Regions from separate parts of the Streptomyces sp. NBC_01334 genome, predicted to be linked through region 1. Evidence: riboswitches for the same ligand, from Rfam matches in the RefSeq annotation. Region 1 holds a riboswitch; the other holds the start of a gene.

The links. A riboswitch is a leader RNA that binds a small molecule or an ion and turns the genes downstream of it on or off. The one in region 1 is predicted to bind cyclic di-AMP.
Region 2: it holds a riboswitch for cyclic di-AMP, as region 1 does, so the genes downstream of both, OG736_RS32270 (M23 family metallopeptidase) here and OG736_RS36470 (M23 family metallopeptidase) in region 1, are expected to answer to the same signal.

The regions. Positions count from the first base shown of each region.
Region 1 covers NZ_CP130718.1:8,188,286-8,195,368, reverse strand. The annotation lists gene OG736_RS36490 (SIMPL domain-containing protein) at 1-225, opposite strand, end outside; gene OG736_RS36485 (SGNH/GDSL hydrolase family protein) at 390-1,175, opposite strand; gene OG736_RS36480 (DUF6250 domain-containing protein) at 1,302-2,018, opposite strand; gene OG736_RS36475 (rhamnogalacturonan lyase family protein) at 2,033-3,928, opposite strand; gene OG736_RS36470 (M23 family metallopeptidase) at 4,164-5,126, opposite strand; cyclic di-AMP (ydaO/yuaA leader) riboswitch at 5,131-5,286, opposite strand; gene OG736_RS36465 (alpha-galactosidase) at 5,594-7,083, opposite strand, start outside.
Region 2 covers NZ_CP130718.1:7,169,641-7,176,723, forward strand. The annotation lists gene OG736_RS32255 (DNA gyrase/topoisomerase IV subunit A) at 1-2,347, opposite strand, end outside; gene OG736_RS32260 (M16 family metallopeptidase) at 2,618-3,967, shown strand; gene OG736_RS32265 (M16 family metallopeptidase) at 3,964-5,352, shown strand; cyclic di-AMP (ydaO/yuaA leader) riboswitch at 5,555-5,723, shown strand; gene OG736_RS32270 (M23 family metallopeptidase) at 5,738-6,481, shown strand; gene OG736_RS32275 (GntR family transcriptional regulator) at 6,670-7,083, shown strand, end outside.

The sequences.
Region 1 (7,083 bases):
GGCGGACGCCTCGACGCCGGCGCCGACGACCGCGAGGTCGGGCGGCGCGCTCGCGCTGCCCTCGCCGGTCACCGTGACGGTGGCGGTGCTGTCCGGTGCGAACGGACGGGCCGCCGCCGCGGGGTGGGCGGGCAGCGCGGCCGCCGTGGGCGCGGTGAGTGCGGGGACGCCCAGGGCGAGCAGGGAGACGAGGGCCGCGGCGACGGGCGTACGGGAAAAGGGCATACGGGACCGGTCCTTGGAGGTGTCGGGCGGTGCCAGGTGCGGGTGCGGTCATCCCAGCACCCGTGCCCGGCCCCGCCCGCGCACCACTCCCGTGCGATCACCTCACTGGTGGAGCGGCCGGCCGTGCGTCGTCCGCGGCCGGCCGCGCCCACCCGGTCGGCGGTTCAGGCCACGGCCGCGATCCGCATCCTGATGTCGTCCGGCGACAGCGTGCCCTTGGCGGTCACATGGTCGCCGGAGGACTCGCCGCGCAGCCGTCGTCCGATCCACGGCACCAGGTACTCGCGCGCCCAGTGGACGTCGTCGCGCCGCACGTCCAGGGTGCCGCGCGGCGGGAGCAGCGGCCAGGGCTGCTCCGGGTCGGCCGGCACCTCGAGGCCGAGGGCCTGCCCGCCGCGCAGTGCCACGCGCGTGTGCCCCTCCGGGGAGAGGTGGAGCCGGTCGCCGTCCCAGGCCCTGCGGTCCTGAATGGACTTCAGGGACCACAGGTCGAGGACCGGACAGCCGTAGCGGTCGGCCACGGCGCGGACGTGCCCGTTGTAGGTGGCGATCTTGCCGCGCAGATGCTTGAGCACGGGGATGCCACGGGTGTCGAAGCCGGTGGTCACCATGACCGTGCCGGCTGCGGCGGTCAGGGCCGAGATCGCGCGTTCGAAACGCTCGGCGACCTCGTCCGGGTCGGTACCGGGACGGAGGATGTCGTTGCCGCCCGCGCAGAAGGAGACCAGGTCCGGGGCGAGTTCCACCGCCCTGGGGAGTTGGTCCTCCATGATCTGGTCGAGCAGCTTTCCGCGGACCGCGAGGTTGGTGTAGTTGAAGTCGCCCTCGGGCCGCCGGTCCGCGAGGAGGACCGCGAAGCGGTCCGCCCAGCCGACGAACGCCCCGTCGGGCCCTGGGTCGCCGACGCCCTCGGTGAAGCTGTCCCCCACCGCCACGTACGACCCGATCACTGATCTGTCGTCACTCTTCGAATCGTCTGCCACAGCAGTTCATCATTCACCTTCGAATGTGACCTACGCGATCGTAGGAAGGGGTTGACGGGCGGTGAGATAAGACACCCTTAAAGACTTTGCCAATCAGGGAATAAGGGACCACGCCCGGAAGTCGTTGATCCGGAAATGGCTCCAGGTGGTGCGGAAGGCGAAGTGCCCGCCCGTGTAGGGCTCCGGGTCGGTGTGGTCGAAGACGAGCCGGCCGTTGTTCCACCAGCGGACGACCGAACCGTCGGAGACGACACGGACGTGGTTCGGCTCGTTCGCGACGAGCAGCGGCTCGGTGTAGTCGTAGATCAGCGGACGCACCCCCGCCTCGCCGACATAGCGGCGCAGCCGGGTCGTGGTGTTGGTGTTGGCGCCGTAGCCGACGTAGTACGTCTTCAGGTAGTCGTACTCGGCGAGGGCGCCGCCGCGCGGGGTGGCGAAGAGATTCTCCGGGGAGCGGACGTCGACGGCGTTCCAGAAGTTGTTGAGGTCGGAGACGCGGTCGTTGACCCCGCCCGCGGAGACGGGCGTGGCGACGTACTCGAGGACGTACGGCCCTTCGAGCGGCCGCTTGAACCAGATCGTCGCCCCGGCGGGCACGTCGACCTCCAGGGTCCCGCGGGAGGCGGTGACCGTCCCGCCCTTCTCCAGTTCGACGGCCCACTGGCGCAGGCCGTGCCGGAAGTCGTCGTGGGCGATCAGGCGGCGGTGGCGGGGCCGGGCGCTCGCTGCGGTCGCGGCGGTCGCCGGGGCGAGGGCGGCCAGCGCGGCGCCGGCGGCGAGGGCTCCGAACGCCCTGCGGGTGGTCGTCATGATGGTCGGCTCCTTCAGTGGGCGGGGGTGGTGAGGTGCGGCTCGGGGACACGGCGGGTCTCGGTGCCGAGGTAGTAGTCGGTGTAGGTGGACTGGAGGTAGCCGCGGACGGTCCAGCCGAGGCGGTACGCGGGGTTCTGGGCGAGCGTGTAGACGCGGGTGTCGGTCGGCACGGTGCTGGTGTAGAGACGCAGGGCGGTGTGGTCGGCGGTCTCGGCGAGGATCTCCTCGCGCCAGTCGCCGACGAGGTCGCCGTAGAACGGGGTGGCGTTGCGGGCGCCGGAGACGACGCCGGCCGGGTCGAAGACCGTCGCGCTGCTCTCGGTCGCCGGGTCCCACTTCTCGACGCGGGTGAAGTCGAGAAGTTCTGACGCCTTGTCACCGTCCCACCAGATACGGAAGTTGACGCTGGGGGTGGTGGTGGAGACCTTGCCGTCCTGGACGTTGAAGACGCCCGCGCCGGGCCGCGTCACGTCGGCGGTGGACGTCCAGTACTCGTAGCCGCGGTGGTCGGGGTCGATGTCCGCGGCGTTCCCGCGGCCGGTGTCGAGGTCCGCGTCGCTCACCGGGCTCGTCGGGTGCGAGCCCGTGACCAGCCGCTCACCGGTGGCGGCGTCGTAGTAGTACCAGGGGAAGGCGGAGACGACGCCCAGCTCGGACTGCTGGATGGCGAAGCCCTCCAGGCCGGGCCGGTCGGGGTCGAGGTCGGCGATGTCGAAGCGGTCGCCGTGGATGGCGCCGTCGACGACGTAGCGCAGCGTGCCGTCGCTGTTCACGACGTAGTTGCCGTCGGCGATCTCGTCCCTGCCGTCCCCGTCGACGTCGACGGTGCGGATCTGGTGGAAGCTGGTCGCGCCGGTCGTCGGATCCACCACGTACTTCCAACGGCGGGTGAGATCCGTGCCGTTGAAGTCCCAGGTCTGGAACAGCACCCGGAACGCGCCGCGCTTGGCTCCGACCCGGGTGACCGACTTGGTGACCAGGCTGGGGTGTTCGCCGTCGAGGTAGGCGATGCCGAAGTGGCCACCGGAGGGGCCGTCGGCCACGAAGTCGTCGGGAACGGGCTGCCGGGTCCGCTCGGTGCCGGTCGCTCCGTCGATCACCGACACGAACTGGTTCGCGGGCGAGGCGGCGGTGACCTGCGAGCCGTCGGCGAAGGTGGTCCCGGCGGCGGTGTGCGCCAGCACCTCGGCGCGGCCGTCGGCGTCGAGGTCGTAGACGGTGACGTTGTCGTCGTTGCGATAGCCGCCGATCGCGGTGGAACCGCTGATCGCGGCGGGCGCCGGGTCGTTGGCGCCGTTCCCGCCGACCTGGGTGTACGAGCCGGGGCCGAGGTCGACCCGCCACAGGCGCTCACCGGTGAGCGTGTAGGCCTCCAGCAGGTCGGGTCTGTCGCGGGTCCCGGACAGCCGGCTGACGACGAGCTCGTAGCGTCCGTCACCGTCGAGGTCACCCGGCCAGGCGTGCTGCACGGTGTAGCCGTCGGCGCCGGCCAGCGGGATCTCGGCGTAGCCGTCGGTGAAGCGCAGGGCCGCCGGACTCGGCTTCTGCTCATGCCCGTTGACGACGGCGCGGACGGTATAGGTCCCCGCGCCCCGGGTGTCGTCCCGGTAGGTCGTCGATTTCCGCACCGGCTCCCGGTTGAGCCGGCGTCCGTTCTTGTACACGTTGAAGGCGACGGCGTTTCCGTGCCGCGCGTATTCGGTGCCGAGCAGCCGCCAGCTGAGGAAGGTTCCTTCGCCGGACGGGGTGGCGACCAGGCCGCGGTCGAGGTTCTCGACGATCCGGCGCGGGACCTCGGCGGCGTGCCCGGTGGGCGCGGCGACGAGTCCGGCCAGCAGGGTGACGGCGGTGACGGCGGCCGCGGCCGCGGCGCCCTTGATGACGATGCGTCGGTCGACGCGGGACACAGAACCTCCGAAGAGCGATAGAAAGCGCTTGCTCACTGACGGAGATCACTGTGTCCCCACCCTGTCCCGCCTGTCGATGGGGCACCAGGGGCTGCCACAAGAACGCAACAGAACGATCATGAACGCGCAAACTCCAACGCCGGCCATCCCCCGGACATACCGAAGGCCGGACCCGGGGATCGGGGTCCGGCCTTCGGCCGCGTGTCAGGCGGGAGGTCGTCGCAGTCGGAGGGGGTCAGCCGACGGAGACGCCGTGCGAGCGGAGGTAGGCGATCGGGTCCACGTCGGAGCCGTAGTCCGGCGTGGTGCGGATCTCGAAGTGCAGGTGCGGGCCGGTCACGTTGCCGGTGGCACCGGAGAGGCCGAGCTGCTGGCCCGCGGTCACGGTCTGGCCGGCCGAGACGGAGAGCTGGGACAGGTGGGCGTACTGGGCGTAGTAGCCGTCGGCGAGCCTGATGACGACCTGGTTGCCGTACGCGCCGCCCCAGCCCGCGGAGACGACGGTGCCCGCACCCACGGCCTTGAGGGAGGTGCCGGTCGGGACGACGAAGTCGGTGCCGGTGTGGTAGCCGCTGGACCACATGCTGCCGGCCGTGTGGTAGGCGGTGCCGACGGTGGCGCCCGCCACCGGCAGCGTGTAACCGCTGGAGGTACCGGTGCCGCTCTCGGCGGCCTGGGTGACCGCCTTCGAGGAGGACGAACCGGACGACGAGGACGAAGAGGACGACGACTTGGTTCCGGACGCCTTCGACTTCGACGGGGAGGACGAGGAGGAACCGGACGACGAGCCGGACGACGAACCGGTGCTCGCGGCCTTCTTGCCGATCGAGAGCTTCAGCCCGGGGTGGATCAGCGACGGGTCGCCGCCGACGGCCTGACGGTTGTCCTGGTACAGCTTCTGCCAGCCGCCACTGACGTTCTGCTCGTCGGCGATCTTCGACAGATAGTCGCCGGACCGCACGGTGTAGGACTTGGCCGTCGTGGCGGTGGCCGTCTTCTGCGCCACCGGCACGGACTGCACGGCCTTTTCCGGAACGGCCTGGGAAGCCGACTGTGCGACGGACTGCGCGGGGGCCGCGTGAGCGCCGGCGGCACCCATGAGCGGAAGGGCGAGCGCGGCGCCACCCGTTCCGGCGACGGCTATGGAACGAGTGAAGCGCTGGGCCTTCGGACGGCGGTGCTTACCCTTCGCGGGCATGGCGAATTCCTCTCCGGCGCCTGCGAGGTGAGCTGTCGGGTGCGGACTGGAGATGCCCGGCCGCGCCGAGGCGCGGCTTTACCCCAAGCCTGTTCCGGAGACCGGAACAGGCGGTTGTGCCTGTGGGTCCCCCGCTCCTGCCAGATACGGGTGAGTGTGCGGGCTCCGGGCGGTGGCAGGATTCGGCGTCCGTCCGGATTGGTGTGGAACGTAAGCGACCGGAACGCACAGGGACAAGCAGAGGTTGTGCCGCTGACGCCTTTCTCTTGATCCCCTGTGAGAATCCCCGGTCACACTCCGTGAGACAAGGGACCCGTTCACCGCCAAGCACCCTGGAAAAGCATGCGAATTACGTGAACATGACGGGCGACATACGGTCACGGATATGACGCTGCTCACGTGACGGCTCTCCAGGTTCCTTTATTCCAGAGCGAGTTGGAATTAAGGATTCAATTCGGACAGAAACCTCAGATGCGACGCAGTCGGATAACCGTCGCATCAAGGTCACCCCGCAGTCCGGTGCGCAGCCCGTGATGGAGCAGTACCGCCCCTCGGTGGACTTCGCCCGTTTCGCGGCATTCGTACGACGCCGTCGGGTCCAGTCCGCGCAGCCGCAACGCCGGGACGGGCTCACCGAACCGCTGCGCCTGGAGCCAGGCGAGGACGACACTCTCGTCACCGCGCACGTACTGGACGGCGCTCAGGCCGCCCGCCGGGGGCCGCAGCCGGTAGAGGTCGCCCTGCTGCACGAGCGGCCGGATCTCCTTGTAGAGGTCCACCCACCGGCGCGCCTCGGCGAGCTCCTCCTCGCTCCACTCGGAGAGGTCCCCGCCGACGCCGAGCACGCCGGCCATGGCGCTGACGAACCGGAAGCGCAGCGAGCTGACCCGGCCGTTGAGCTGGGCGTTGGGACTGTCGGTGACCCAGGCCGCCATGACCCGGGCGGGGTGGATCTGGCTGAAGCCGTGCTGGATGTCGAGCCGGTCGAGCGGATCGGTGTTGTCGGAGGTCCACACCTGGTCGGTGCGGCTCATGATCCCGAGGTCGATGCGTCCGCCGCCGCCGGAGCAGGACTCGAAGGCGACCCCGGGGTGGGCCTCCCGAAGCCGGTCCAGGAGCGCGTACAGAGCCCGTACGTGGTCGACCCAGAGGCGCTGCGGGTAGGGGTCGTCCGGCCAGCCGGCGTCGGTGAAGCAGCGGTTGAAGTCCCACTTCACATAGTCGACGGGCGCGCTGGAGAGAAGCCCGTGGAGCTGCTCCCAGAGGTACTCCTGAACGTCCTCGCGGGCGAGGTTCAGCACGAGCTGATTGCGGAACTCCGTCCGCTTTCGTCCGGATTGGAACTGCACCCAGTCGGGGTGCGCCCGATACAGCTCGCTGTCCGGGTTGACCATCTCGGGCTCGACCCAGACGCCGAACTGCATGCCGAGGTCGTGCACCTGGTCGGCGAGGGGCTTCAGCCCGTTCGGGAAGCGGTCGGGGTTGGGCCGCCAGTCGCCGAGTCCGGCGTGGTCGCCGGTGCGCGCCCCGAACCAGCCGTCGTCGACGACGAAGAGCTCCACGCCGATCGCGGCGGCCCGCCGGGCGAGCGTGGCCTGCTGCTCCTCGGAGATGTCGAAGTAGGTGGCCTCCCAGGAGTTGAACAGCACCGGCCGGTCCTGTTCGGCGTCCGGGACGACGTACGCGCGCTGGTAGGCGTGCCAGGTGCGGCTCGCCCCGCCGAAGCCGGCGTCGCTCCACAGGCCGGCGAAGACGGGCGTGGTGAAGGACTCCCCCGCGGCCAGCCGCAGCAGCCCCGAGTCGTCGTACCCGACGCCCCCGGTGATCTGCACGCGCGCGTCCGGGAGTTGAGCGACGGCGATCCGCCAGGTGCCCGACCAGCCGAGGGCGCAGCCGTAGACCTCGCCGCGCTCCTCGGTCGCGTCGGTGTCCAGGGCGATCCAGGGCAGGTGCTGGT
Region 2 (7,083 bases), 1.0 Mb from region 1:
CCGCCCAGGCCAGCGACAGGCAGTCCTCGCCCTTCAGGAACCGCTGGCAGCGCACACCGCCCGTGGCACGGCCCTTGCGCGGGTACTGGTCGAACGGGGTGAGCTTGGCGGTCGTCTGGACGGAGTCGTCCAGGGTTCCGCGCGAGCCCGCGATCGTGAAGACCACCGCGTCCACCGCGGGGTCCACGGCCGTGAACGAGATGACCTTCGCGCCCTCGGTGAGCTTGATGCCCGCCATACCGCCCGCCGCACGGCCCTGCGGACGCACCTGCGAGGCCTGGTAGCGCAGCAGCTGGGCGTCGTCGGCGATGAAGACCAGATCCTCCTCGCCGGTGCGCAGTTCGACGGCACCGACGATCCGGTCGCCGTCCCGCAGGGTGATGACCTCCAGCTCGTCCTTGTTGGTCGGGTAGTCGGGCACGACCCGCTTGACGACACCCTGTTCCGTGCCGATGGCCAGGCCCGGGGACGACTCGTCGAGCGTGGTCAGACAGATCAGCGTCTCGTCGCCCTCCAGGGAGACGAACTCCGCCAACGGGGCGCCGCCCGAGAGGTTCGGCGCCGAGGCCGTGTCCGGGAGCTGCGGCAGGTCGACGACGTTGATCCGCAGCAGGCGGCCCGAGGAGGTGACGGCGCCGATCTCCCCGCGCGCGGTGGCCGGCACCGCCGAGATGATCACATCGTGCTTGGTGCGCCTGCCGCCCCCGTCCTCGGCTTCCTCGGCGTTCGCCGTGAAGGGCTCGCCGTTCGCCGTGCGGGCCAGCAGGCCCGTGGAGGACAGCAGGACACGGCACGGGTCGTCCGCGACCTGGAGGGGCACGGCGGTGGCCGTGGTACCCGACGACTCCAGCAGGACCGTACGGCGCTCGGTGCCGAACTTCTTGGCCACCGAGGCCAGTTCGGCCGAGACCAGCTTGCGCAGTTCCGCGTCCGAGTCCAGGATCCGGGTCAGCTCGGCGATCTCCTCGTTGAGCTTCTCCTTCTCCGCCTCCAGCTCGATGCGGTCGTACTTGGTGAGCCGGCGCAGCGGGGTGTCCAGGATGTACTGGGTCTGGATCTCCGACAGCGAGAAGCGCTCCATCAGGCGCAGCTTCGCCTCCGCGCTGTTGTCGCTGGAGCGGATCAGCCGGATGACCTCGTCGATGTCGACGAGCGCTGTCAGCAGGCCCTCCACCAGGTGCAGCCGGTCGCGGCGCTTGCTGCGGCGGAACTCGCTGCGGCGGCGCACCACGGTGAAGCGGTGGTCGAGGTAGACCTCCAGGAGCTCCTTGAGGCCCAGCGTGAGCGGCTGGCCGTCGACCAGCGCCACGTTGTTGATGCCGAAGGACTCCTCCATCGGGGTCAGCTTGTACAGCTGCTCCAGGACGGCCTCCGGCACGAAGCCGTTCTTGATCTCGATGACCAGGCGCAGACCGTGCGCGCGGTCGGTGAGGTCCTTGACGTCGGCGATGCCCTGGATCTTCTTCGAGCCGACCAGGTCCTTGATCTTGGCGATGACCTTCTCGGGCCCGACGGTGAAGGGCAGTTCGGTGATGACCAGGCCCTTGCGGCGGGCCGTGACGGTCTCCACCGACACCGTGGCACGGATCTTGAACGTGCCGCGGCCGTTCTCGTAGGCGTCCCGGATGCCGGAGAGACCGACGATCCGGCCGCCGGTGGGCAGGTCGGGGCCCGGAACGTACTTCATCAGGGCGTCCAGATCCGCGCCGGGATAGCGGATCAGGTGGCGGGCGGCCGCGATGACCTCGCCCAGGTTGTGCGGCGGCATGTTGGTGGCCATGCCGACCGCGATCCCGGACGCGCCGTTGACCAGCAGGTTCGGGAAGGCGGCGGGCAGGGCCACCGGCTCCTGCTCCTGGCCGTCGTAGTTGGGCGAGAAGTCGACCGTGTCCTCGTCGATCGACTCCGTCATCAGGCTCGTCGCCTGGGCCTGTCGGCACTCGGTGTACCGCATGGCGGCCGGCGGGTCGTCGTTGCCCAGCGAGCCGAAGTTGCCGTGGCCGTCGATCAGCGGCACGCGCATGGAGAAGGGCTGCGCCATCCGCACCAGGGCGTCGTAGATCGACGCGTCGCCGTGCGGGTGCAGCTTGCCCATGACCTCGCCGACGACCCGGGCGCACTTCACATAGCCGCGCTCCGGGCGCAGGCCCATCTCGTTCATCTGGTAGACGATGCGGCGGTGCACCGGCTTGAGGCCGTCACGGGCGTCCGGCAGGGCGCGGGAGTAGATGACCGAGTACGCGTACTCGAGGAAGGAGCCCTGCATCTCGTCGACGACGTCGATGTCGAGGATCCGCTCCTCGAACGACTCGTCGGGCGGCGGGGTCTTCGTGCTGCGGCGGGCCATCGCTGCCGGCTCCTTGCTGGGGCGTGATACGGGATCTGACGCGGACCATTGTGGACCGTGGCACTGACAGCGCGGGCGAGGACCCGGCGTCGGCCGTCCGGCCCGAACGCAGAGGCATCTCCTCCACGGCTGCCCGCAGGCTACGCGATCTCGCTCTCGGCGTATGTCGTCCGGGAACTTCGCGGACCGTCCGCACGCTTGCATACAGTGGCAGGACCGGCAGGAAAACCGCGGTTTCGACGACCGCGTCCGCGATCGGAAGGGACGTACATGCCCATGGGTCACACGGCCACAGCCCAGGCAGGCTCCGGGGGCCTGACAGCGACCGAGCACCGTCTGGCCAACGGCCTGCGCGTGGTGCTCTCGGAGGACCACCTGACCCCCGTCGCGGCGGTGTGCCTCTGGTACGACGTCGGTTCACGCCACGAAGTCAAGGGGCGTACGGGTCTTGCTCACCTTTTCGAGCACCTGATGTTCCAAGGTTCCGGCCAGGTCAAGGGCAACGGACACTTCGAGCTGGTCCAGGGGGCCGGCGGCTCGCTCAACGGCACCACCAGTTTCGAGCGCACGAACTACTTCGAGACCATGCCCACCCACCAGCTGGAGCTCGCCCTCTGGCTGGAGGCGGACCGCATGGGCTCGCTGCTCACCGCGCTGGACGACGAGTCGATGGAGAACCAGCGCGACGTCGTCAAGAACGAGCGCCGTCAGCGCTACGACAACGTCCCCTACGGCACGGCCTTCGAGAAGCTGACCGCTCTCGCCTACCCGGACGGCCACCCGTACCACCACACGCCGATCGGCTCGATGGCCGACCTGGACGCGGCGACCCTGGAGGACGCGCGCGCGTTCTTCCGCACGTACTACGCGCCCAACAACGCGGTCCTTTCCGTGGTCGGTGACATCGACCCGGAGCAGACCCTCGCCTGGGTCGAGAAGTACTTCGGCTCCATCCCCGGCCACGACGGCAAGCCCGCGCCCCGTGACGGCGGGCTGCCCGACGTCATCGGCGAGCAGCTGCGCGAGATCGTCGAGGAGGAGGTGCCGGCCCGGGCGCTGATGGCCGCCTACCGGCTGCCCGAGGACGGCACGCGTGCGTGCGACGCCGTCGACCTGGCGCTCACCGTCCTGGGCGGCGGCGAGTCCTCCCGCCTCTACAACCGGCTGGTGCGCCGCGACCGTACGGCCGTCGCGGCCGGTTTCGGCCTGCTGCGGCTCGCCGGAGCGCCCTCCCTGGGCTGGCTGGACGTGAAGACGTCCGGCGACGTCGAGGTGCCCGTCATCGAGGCCGCCATCGACGAGGAGCTCGCCCGGTTCGCCGAGGAGGGCCCCACGGCCGAGGAAATGGAGCGCGCCCAGGCGCAGTTGGAGCGCGAGTGGCTCGACCGGCTCGGCACGGTCGCCGGCCGCGCCGACGAACTGTGCCGGTTCGCCGTCCTGTTCGGCGACCCGCAGCTCGCCCTCAACGCCGTCCAGCGCGTGCTGGAAGTGACGCCCGAGGAGGTGCAGGAGATCGCCAAGGCCCGCCTGCGCCCCGACAACCGCGCGGTGCTCGTCTACGAGCCGACCGCCGCCGAAGCCCCCGCCGACCAGGACGAGAACGAGGAGGCGGCCCGGTGACCGAGCTCGCCACGATGGACTTCCACCCCCAGCCCCGGGCGGGCGAGGCCAAGCCGTGGGCGTTCCCGGCGCCCGAGCGCACCGCGCTGGCCAACGGCCTGACCGTGCTGCACTGCCACCGTCCCGGCCAGCAGGTCGTCGCCGTCGAGATCCTCCTCGACGCGCCCCTGGACGCCGAACCGGCCGGCCTCGACGGCGTCGCCACGATCATGGCGCGGGCCTTCTCCGAGGGCACCGACAAGCACTCCGCCGAGGATTTCGCCGCCGAACTGGAGCGCTGCGGCGCCACCCTGGACGCGCACGCGGATCACCCCGGCGTCCGGCTGAGCCTCGAGGTGCCGGCCTCGCGCCTGTCCAAGGGCCTGGGTCTGCTCGCCGACGCCCTCAGGGCCCCCGCGTTCGCCGACAGCGAGGTCGAGCGCCTCGTCCGCAACCGCCTGGACGAGATCCCGCACGAGCTGGCCAACCCCTCCCGGCGCGCCGCCAAGGAGCTCTCCAAGGAGCTGTTCCCGGCCACCGCGCGGATGTCGCGGCCGCGCCAGGGCACCGCGGAGACGGTCGAGAAGATCGATTCCGCCGCCGTACGCGCCTTCTACGAGAGGCACGTCCGTCCCGCCACGGCCACCGCCGTGGTCGTCGGCGACCTGACCGGTGTCGACCTGGCGGCGCTCCTCGGCGACACCCTGGGCGCCTGGACGGGCTCCTCGGCCCAGCCGCGGCCCGTGCCGCCGGTGACCGCCGACGACGCCGGCCGGGTCGTCATCGTGGACCGTCCGGGCGCCGTCCAGACGCAGTTGCTGATCGGCCGGATCGGCGCCGACCGGCACGACCGCGTGTGGCCCGCGCAGGTGCTCGGCACCTACTGCCTCGGTGGCACCCTCACCTCCCGGCTGGACCGTGTCCTGCGCGAGGAGAAGGGCTACACCTACGGTGTCCGCGCGTTCGGGCAGGTCCTGCGGTCCGCCCCGGACGGCTCGGGCGCCGCGATGCTCGCCATCAGCGGCTCCGTCGACACCCCGAACACCGGCCCCGCTCTGGACGACCTGTGGAAGGTGCTGCGCACCCTCGCCGCCGAGGGGCTGACCGACGCCGAGCGTGACGTCGCCGTGCAGAACCTGGTCGGTGTGGCGCCGCTGAAGTTCGAGACCGCCGCGGCCGTCGCCGGCACGCTGGCGGACCAGGTCGAGCAGCACCTGCCCGACGACTTCCAGGCCACGCTGTACCAGCAGCTCGCCGCGACCGGCACGGTGGAGGCCACCGCGGCGGCCGTGAACGCCTTCCCGGTGGACCGTCTGGTGACCGTCCTCGTCGGTGACGCGGCCCAGATCAAGGAGCCGGTCGAGGCCCTCGGCATCGGCGAGGTGAAGGTCGTGTCCGCGGAGTAGATCCCGGCAACGGCACGCGCGTGTGGGGGCCCTGGTCGACGAAAGCGTCACCAGGGCCTCCGTATGTCCGAATTGATGCGGAGGTTGCCTGTCTGCCCTGTGGGATGCGCTACAAAAACCGGGATCCGTTTGAGGATTGAAACCCGCGCCGCTTAGCGTCATGCGGGCTGTTCGTCAGGCAGTGCGCCGCAGCCGCGGCACCGGACAGTCATCGCCGAGTCCCCGTACGGCGCGAGCCAGGGGAGCCGGGGACCCACCTGTGAAGTCCCTGGGGTGAATCGGACGCCCGCGCGTGAACGCGAGGGGGTCCGTAGGAGACCTTCCTGCTCCGAACCCGTCAGCTAACCCGGTAGGCGAGAGGGAAGGAAAGGACACCCCCAACTTCATGGCGTTCACCTGCGCCACCGGGAAGCACCGTCGGCCCAGCCGGATGCAGCGCAGCAGCGTCCGCGCGGCGGGCATCGCGGCGCTCACCACCACCGGTGTCATGGCCACCGTCGCCTCCACCCCGGCCTTCGCCGCCGAGCCCACCCCCGAGCAGACCGGGCTGATCCCCGTGGTCACCGCCGGCGAGTCCGTCGTCGAGCAGATCGACGACCAGGTCGCCGTGCAGAAGCACGCGGCCTTCGAGGAGGCCGCCCGGCAGGCCGCCGCCAAGAAGGCCGTGGAGGAGCGCGAGGCACGCGTGCGTGCCGCCCGCGAGGCCGAGCGCAAGCGCCTCAACACCTTCGTCTCGCCGATCACCGGCTCCTACGTGTCGACCAGCTACCAGGCCAGCAGCTCCCTGTGGTCCTCCGGCAGCCACACCGGCATCGACTTCCACGCGGCCAGCGGCACCACCGTGCACGCGGTCGGCCTGGGCACCGTCGTCGAGGCCGGCTGGGGCGGGTCGTACGGCAACCAGATCGTCATCAAGATGAACGACGGGACGTACACCCAGTACGGTCACCTGTCCTCCATCGAGGTGTCGGTGGGCCAGCAGGTCACCCCGGGCCAGCGGATCGCCCTGTCCGGTGCCACCGGCAACGTCACCGGTGCGCATCTGCACTTCGAGGCCCGCACCACCGCGGAGTACGGCTCGGACATCGACCCGGTCGCCTACCTCCGCACGCACGGCGTGAACGTCTGACGACCCACGGCGACAGATCGTCTTGCCCCGGCCCTCCCGGCCGGGGCTTTCGCCGTTTTCGAGGCCCTGCTGTCCAAAAAATATCCCTGGATTCCGGCCCGCCATCGGAAATCCCCGCCCATTGCAATAGAGTCACGGAACACACGTCAATCGTCGACGTTTCACGGGGATTAAGGCGGAGGTCCGTCATGCGTATTCCGGCGCACTCGGTGTGCACGGCCATTCGGGACGACATCGTCGCGGGTGTCTACGAGCGCGGCAGCCGCCTCACCGAGGAACTCCTCGCCCGCCGCTACGGCGTTTCCCGCGTTCCCGTCCGAGAGGCGCTGCGCACGCTGGAGGCCGAGGGCTTCGTCGTCACACGGCGGCACGCGGGCGCGTGCGTCGCGGAGCCGACCGAGCAGGAGGCCGCCGACCTGCTGGAGATGCGCATGCTCCTGGAGCCGCTCGGCGCCTCCCGGGCCGCCCAGCGGCGCACCGAGGCCCATCTGAAGGTGCTGCGCGGCCTCGTCCGGCTGGGCCAGGAGCGGGCCAGGCGGGGCAACAGCGAGGATCTGCGCTCGCTGGGGGGCTGGTTCCACGAGACGCTCGCCCAGTCCTCC